Regions from separate parts of the Microbacterium sp. I2 genome, predicted to be linked through region 2. Evidence: predicted binding sites of a transcription regulator. Region 2 holds the regulator's gene; each other region holds the start of a gene.

Region 1 (2,261 bases), on a different contig from region 2:
ACCGGCATCCGCCGCGCCGAGAGTGAGCGCGCCGTAGCCGTCGCCGATCACCACGAGCGCGCCGTCATCCGCAGCTGCCCGGGCGGACGCCGATTCGTCCAGGAGCAGCCGATCGGCGGCATCGGCGGCCACCAGATCAGGGGCCTCGATGTCGGGCCAGCGGCGCAGCGCGTCCAGCGAGAAGGTCACCGCTCAACGGTAGCCGTCTGCCGTGGCGGCCTGCGGGACGACCGTAGGCTGGAAGACCCGACCCGAGGAGACCTGTGTTCCGCGCGCCCCTGAATCTGTTCCGCACACTGGCGATCGCGGAGGCGATCTCATGGACCCTGCTGATCCTCGGGCTCATCCTGCGGGCGAGTGCGGACCTTTCGATCGCGGTCACGATCGGTGGCGGCATCCACGGTTTCGTCTTCCTCGCGTACGGCGCGACCGCCGTGCTGGTCGCGAAGAATCAGCGGTGGGGTGCCGGTCCGGCGGTGATCGCGATCGCGAGCGCGGTGGTGCCGTACGCTACCATCCCGACCGAGCTGTGGCTCCACCGTTCCGGCAGGCTCGAGGGGCCGTGGCGCCTCGAGCCCACCGGTGATCCCCGCGACGCCGCGTGGCACGACCGGCTCATGCGGTGGTTCCTGCGCCGCCCGTGGACGCTCGCGATCCTGCTCGCGGCCGCCGTCATCGCGGTGTTCGTCATCCTTCTGATCGTTGGCCCGCCCGGCGGCTGGGACTGAGGCGATCGCTCAGTCGCGCGGCGGCAGCTGCTGCAGCGTCCAGGTGTTGCCGTCCGGGTCGTCGAACGTGACGAAGCGGCCCCATGCCTGCTCATCCACACCCTGAGCCTCCACGCCGAGTCCGCGCAGGTGCGCGAGTGCCTCATCGGCATCGGGTACGACGACCTGGATCGTGTTCTGCTGTCCCGGTGCGAGGGTGCTGCCGAGGTTGGTGCCGAAGGCGATGGAGCAGGCCGATCCGGGCGGAGTCATCTGCACGAATCGCAGGCCCTCGTACGGGGTCTGATCGTGATCGGCGTGGAATCCGATGCGCTCGTAGAACTCCTTCGAACGATCGACGTCGCTCACCGGCACGAAGATGAGCTCGATCTTCCAATCCATGGCACTGCCTCCTGTCCGCGGGGCCCCGGCGGCCCTCGTCGCTCACGTTACGCCGCACCCCGGACGTCCGCTGTCCGCGAACGAGGGCGGGAATAGCGAGCAACTCTTGCCGTTGAACTTGATACGGCTGTGCTCAAGTTCGTAAACTTGACACTCCTCCACTCAAGTTCAGGAGAATCGAATGCCCGAAGACTTCACCCCTTCGAACGGTGCCGACGACAGCTCGCGCGCCTTCGACGAGTTCCTCGCGCGCTACCTCGCGGGCGAACAAGCCCGCGCCGAGCGGTCGATCGATCTGAGTCGCTTCCTCGGTGCGCGCACGCAGGACCTGCTGCAGCGCGCGGGTCGTTACGCGCTCGAGCGCGGTCAGCGTGAGCTCGACGCTCTGCACGTGCTGCGCGTGCTGGCATCCGAACCGCCCGCCTCCGACGCGATCGAGCGCATCGGGGCCGACGCACGCGCCATCGTGCGCGCGGCGGAGGAACGGCTGCCGTCCGCCTCTGCGGCGGCAGACGTCGATGGCGCGGTCGTCACCCCGTCCGTGCAGCGCGCGCTGTTCCACGCCTTCCAGGTTGCCCGCTCTTCGGGGTCGACCTACGTCGACCCGGAGCACCTGTTCTTCGCCCTCGTGCTGGCCCAGGACACCCCCGCGGGTCAGGTGCTGGCTCGCGCCGGCGTCACGGCCGAGGCGCTCACCCAGAGCGTGCGCGAGACGGTCGCCCCGAGCGGCGACGCGTCCACCGATGCGGGACCGGATGCCGCGGCATCCGGAACACCCATGCTCGACACGTACGGCACCGACCTCACCGCACGCGCGGCGGCGGGTGACCTCGACCCGGTCATCGGCCGCGCCGACGAGATCGAGCAGACGATCGAGATCCTCAGCCGCCGCACCAAGAACAACCCGGTGCTGGTCGGAGAGGCCGGCGTCGGCAAGACCGCCATCGTGGAAGGTCTGGCCCAGGCGATCGTCGACGGCATCGTTCCCGAGCAGCTGCTCGGCAAGCGCGTGGTCGCGCTGGATCTGGCCGCGATGCTCGCGGGCACCCGCTACCGCGGTGACTTCGAGGAGCGCCTGACCAAGACGATGGACGAGATCTCGGAGCACAAGGGCGAGCTCATCGTCTTCATCGACGAGGTGCACACGGTCGT
Region 2 (2,261 bases):
GATGGGCTCGGGGGCGCGCTTCACGGCCGGGGGCGCCGGTGGCGCCGGCGGCTTCGAAGACGTCTTCAGCATGTTCAACCAGGGCCGCGGCGCGCGCTACCAGTCAGCCGAGGACTTCGACGACATCTTCGCGATGTTCAACCAGCAGCAGGGCGGCGCCGGCTTCGGATCGGGCCGGTTCGGTCAGCCGACGGGCGGGTTCCGCGGCTACGGCGGTCCCACCCGCGGCGCGGACGTCACGGCGCGCACCACGATCGACTTCATCACTGCCACCAAGGGCGAGACGATCACACTGCAGGGCGAGGACGGCAAGCCGTTCAAAGTCAAGATCCCTGCGGGCGTCTCGGACGGGCAGAAGATCCGTCTGCGCGGCCGCGGCCGCCCCTCGCCGGACGGTGGCGAGAACGGAGACGTCGTCGTGCAGGTCGCAGTGCGCCCCCACCCGGTCTTCACGCGTGAGGGGCTCAACCTGCGGGTCGTGGTCCCGGTGACCTTCACCGAGGCCGCGCTGGGCGCCACCATCGAGGTGCCGACCCTCGGCGGCGACCCCGTGAAGCTGCGGGTGGCGCCGGGGACGCCGTCAGGGCGCGTGCTGCGTGTCAAGGGCCGTGGCGTGCAGACCCAGAAGGGCACCGGAGATCTGCTGGCCGAGGTGCAGGTCGCGGTGCCGTCGCACCTCGACGAGGCTGCACGGGAGGCGCTCCAGCGCTTCCACGACCTGGAGCCCAAGGAGAATCCGCGTGCCGACCTCATGAGTAAGGCGAGGGGCTGACACGCCCGCTCGTTGAGCGAGCGAAGCGAGACGAGACGCGATAGACCGGAGGCGAGGTGGTGACCATGGGCGAGCAGCACGAGATCGACGACGAGACCCCGATCTTCGCGATCGCGGTCGCCGCCGAGCTCTCGGGCATGCACCCGCAGACCCTCCGGCAGTACGACAGGCTGGGCCTCGTCGTCCCCGCGCGCACGCAGGGCGGCTCTCGCCGCTACTCGCTGCGCCATGTCGCGCAGCTGCGCGAGGTGGCTCGGATGTCGGCCGACGGCATCGGCCTCCCCGCCATCGCCCGCATCCTCGAGCTCGAGGACCGCGTGCGCGAACTCCATGGGCGGGTGCACGACCTCGAGGAGCGCGTGCGCGCTGAGCTCGAGAAGCGCCCGGGGGCGCGCGTCTTCGCGGCGGGATCGACCGGGGCGGTCGTGACCTTGCGTCACGGGACTCGTGTGCGCCGTGCCACGGAGCTCGTGGTGTGGCGTCCGCGGCACCCCCTCCCTGCGGCCCCTGAGGCCGAAGCGGACGACGACGACACCGCGTGACCGGGCCCAGCGCCGCCATGGGGTGAAGGACCGGGTGAAATTCGTGAGAAGGTTCTCAGAATCCCGGTAGGAACGATTCAAGAGTGCGCCGTCATCTCGGCGTCGCACTCGTGACGTTCCCAGGGGGGAAATCTTGAGTCGTCTCTTCGTGCCCAGAATCTCGGCCGGTTCCACATCCAAGCGACGGTCTGCAGGACGCCGCATCTCATCCGTCTCGGTGGTCACGACGACCGTCGCAGCGCTCATGATGGCTCTCCTGCCCGCAACGGCCGCTCAGGCGGCGACGGTCTACGAGCTCGCCGCACGGTGGGTGGACGGAACTCCGGCGTCGGTCAAGAGCGGCGACGTCGTGACCGGGCTGTGGCATCTGAATCTGAACGATGACGCGGCCGCACCCGTGAACGACCCCGTCGACAATGTCACCGCCACGCTCGTGGCGCAGAACGGCCGCTTCGCCTCCATTCCGAACATGTGCGCGACCACGGGCGTGGATCCCGTGTCGACCATCTCGCCGGACGGCCGCACCCTGGTCTGCAACCTCGGCACCCAGACCGAGGGCACCGCGGTCGCCATTCAGGCGCCGATCACCGTGGACGGCCCGACCGGGTCGCAGGTATCGGCGGCCGGCACGATCGGCGATCAGGCGGCGGCACTGGATCCGATCGAGATCACGAACGAGTTCTCGATGGACATCCGCTGGGGAACCGGCGCGGCCTATGTCGCCAGCGGGGCGAACTATTTCGAGACGAGCTACGAGTGGACCCTCAGCAAGGGGCTCGGCAGCGATGCGGGACCCCAGACGATCACGTATGACCTGACCATCGCCTCGCCCCAGGGTGGGGCGATCCAGATCGCGCCACAGGGATGCACGCCCTACGACATGAACATCGCATCCGATGGGCACCCGTGGTCTGGTGGCAGCCATCCGTCCACCCACATGACGTCGT
Region 3 (2,261 bases), on a different contig from region 2:
CCCCCGCCCGCCTGCAGGTCGTGGCCGGCCCGATGTTCGCGGGCAAGTCCGAGGAGCTGCTGCGCCGAGTGCGGCGGGCCCGCATCGCCGGGCTGTCGGTCGACGTCGTCAGCCACGCGCTGGACGACCGGCGCGGCGAGGGTCAGGTCAGCTCGCACTCCGGGCTCGCCGCGCCCTCGCGGTCCGTGCCGGACGTCGATGCGCTCGTCGCAGGCGTGGGCGGCCGCGGGCTCGACGTCGTCGCGATCGACGAGGCGCAGTTCTTCGGCGGCGACCTCGTCGACGCGGTCAACACACTCGTCGCCGATGACGTGACGGTGATGGTCGCCGGCCTGTGCGTCACGTTCGACGGACGCCCGTTCGAACCGCTGCCGTCGCTGATGGCCATCGCGGACGACGTGCTCAAGCTCACGGCCGTGTGCGCGGTCTGCGGCGCGGACGCCGCGTTCCACCAGCGTCTGGCGCCGGGTGAGCTCGGAGATCCGCGCATTCCGACCCCCGCGCAGGTGGGCGGCATCGAGTCGTACCAGGCGCGCTGCCGACGTCACTTCACCGGAGCTGAGAAGCCCGCAGACGACAGAACGGATGCCTCATCCCGGGGATGAGGCATCCGTTCCTGTGTTGTGACGCCTTCGCCTACTGCTCGATCGGCTGCGGCTCGTCCTGGTTCGGCTGGTTGCTCTCCTGTGCCTGGAGCACGGGCGCCGAACCCTCGGAATTGACCTCGATCTTGCGCGGCTTCGCCTTCTCGCTGACCGGGATCGTGACGCTCAGCACGCCGTTGTTGTAGTTCGCCGAGATGCGGTCGGTGTCGATGCCCTGGCCGAGGTTGAGCTGTCGCAGGAAGCTCGCGGCCTCGCGCTCACGCGTGATCCACTTGACATCCTCGCCGCTGGTGAGCGTGCGCTCGGCGCGGATCGTCAGCAGCTGGCCGTCGACGTCGATGTCGACCGAGCCCGGGTCGATGCCGGGAAGGTCGGCGGTCAGCACGTAGTGGTCTCCGTCGCGGTAGAGGTCCATCGGCATGCGGCGCGGGCCGCGGCGCGTGTCGAAGAGGCTCGATGCGAGGCGGTCGAGGTCGCGGAACGGGTCGTACGTGGCCATGGTTTCTCCTCTCTGGTCTGTAAGTTGAGCCACCTCGGCTCAACTACGACCAGATTAGCACTCTAGGGTCGCGAGTGCTAAGTGCGTGACGTTCGCTCAGAACGAACATGAGCCCCGTCGGTCGCTGCCGCTTCGGGTGGCACAACACGCGGAATCCCCGCGCCCACCCCGCGTGTCGCGCCACCTGAACTCGAGGCGAGTCGTCGGGCACCTCGCACCCAAAGCCAACCCGCCGCCGAAGTGCCACAACACGCGGAATCCGCGCACCCACCCCGCGTGTCGCGCCACCTGAACTCGAGGCGAGTCGTCGGGCACCCGACCGGCGGCTCCTCCACAGGCGACCTTCTCGGGCGGAGAACTCACAATCCCGGAGCCGAGCGCGGCGGATGGACTCAGCGCACGGCATCGTCGCAACATGTCTGCGCGCCCCTCACCGCTGCCCGGAGGCCTTGGCAATGCCTTCTCCGTTGCCGACGCCCGTGCGCGGGGTGTGTCATCCGGTCGACTGCAGGCGAGCGACTTGGACGCGCCGTTTCACGGCGTGCGCCAGACGTTGGAGGTTCCCAAGGCCGACCTGTCCGTCCACGACGCCGCCCGGCGATCGGAGCAGCGAAGAATTCAGGCGTACGCCACCGCGATGCGACCGCACGCGTTCCTCGCGGGACGTACCGCCGCCGTCCATCTCGGCCTTTCGATCGACCCAGACACCCGCCTGGAGATCGGCGTGCTCGCACCAGCACGAGCTCCCCGGGCGCGAGGCGTCCGTGGCGTCAAGGTCGCGCCGCACCTCGCGAACATCCGAGTGCACGCCGGGGTGCGCACGACGGACGCAGCATCGACGTGGGCCATGCTGGGCTCGGAACTCAGCGTGCGCGAACTCGTCGCACTCGGTGACCAGATCGTCCGTATACCTCGTGACCGGCGCGGAGGGCTCGTGCCGCGCGACCGCCTCGCCACGATCGACGAGCTGACGACGAGCGTTTCGGCCGGGAGGCGTCGCGGCATCGGACGCCTCGCCGATGCCCTGCCGCTCATCCGGGTGGGCAGTTCCTCGCCGCTCGAGACGGACTTCCGCCTGGATGCCGAGGCCGCGGGCCTGCCGAGGCCCGAGCTCGACGTCGAGATCCGTGATCGCCGCGGCGTTCTCCTGGGAATCA

The links. Region 2 encodes HspR, which represses chaperone genes until heat shock. Its sites were predicted from a motif close to AAGTTGAGTCNNNNNGACTCAACTT; they were not measured.
Region 1: ACLKM7_RS00855 (ATP-dependent Clp protease ATP-binding subunit) is a predicted target of HspR. The motif match lies at 1,254-1,278, and genes of this name have one in related genera.
Region 3: ACLKM7_RS04390 (Hsp20/alpha crystallin family protein) is a predicted target of HspR. The motif match lies at 1,126-1,150, and genes of this name have one in related genera.

What each region holds. Positions count from the first base shown of each region.
Region 1 covers NZ_JBLWIH010000001.1:184,195-186,455, reverse strand. Annotated here, with positions in the region: gene ACLKM7_RS00870 (class I SAM-dependent methyltransferase) at 1-189, opposite strand, end outside; gene ACLKM7_RS00865 (DUF3817 domain-containing protein) at 264-728, shown strand; gene ACLKM7_RS00860 (VOC family protein) at 738-1,109, opposite strand; gene ACLKM7_RS00855 (ATP-dependent Clp protease ATP-binding subunit) at 1,291-2,261, shown strand, end outside.
Region 2 covers NZ_JBLWIH010000007.1:89,379-91,639, reverse strand. Annotated here, with positions in the region: gene ACLKM7_RS05505 (DnaJ C-terminal domain-containing protein) at 1-772, shown strand, start outside; gene ACLKM7_RS05500 (heat shock protein transcriptional repressor HspR) at 838-1,314, shown strand; gene ACLKM7_RS05495 (DUF7507 domain-containing protein) at 1,532-2,261, shown strand, end outside.
Region 3 covers NZ_JBLWIH010000003.1:44,157-46,417, forward strand. Annotated here, with positions in the region: gene ACLKM7_RS04385 (thymidine kinase) at 1-605, shown strand, start outside; gene ACLKM7_RS04390 (Hsp20/alpha crystallin family protein) at 637-1,104, opposite strand; gene ACLKM7_RS04395 (DUF559 domain-containing protein) at 1,520-2,261, shown strand, end outside.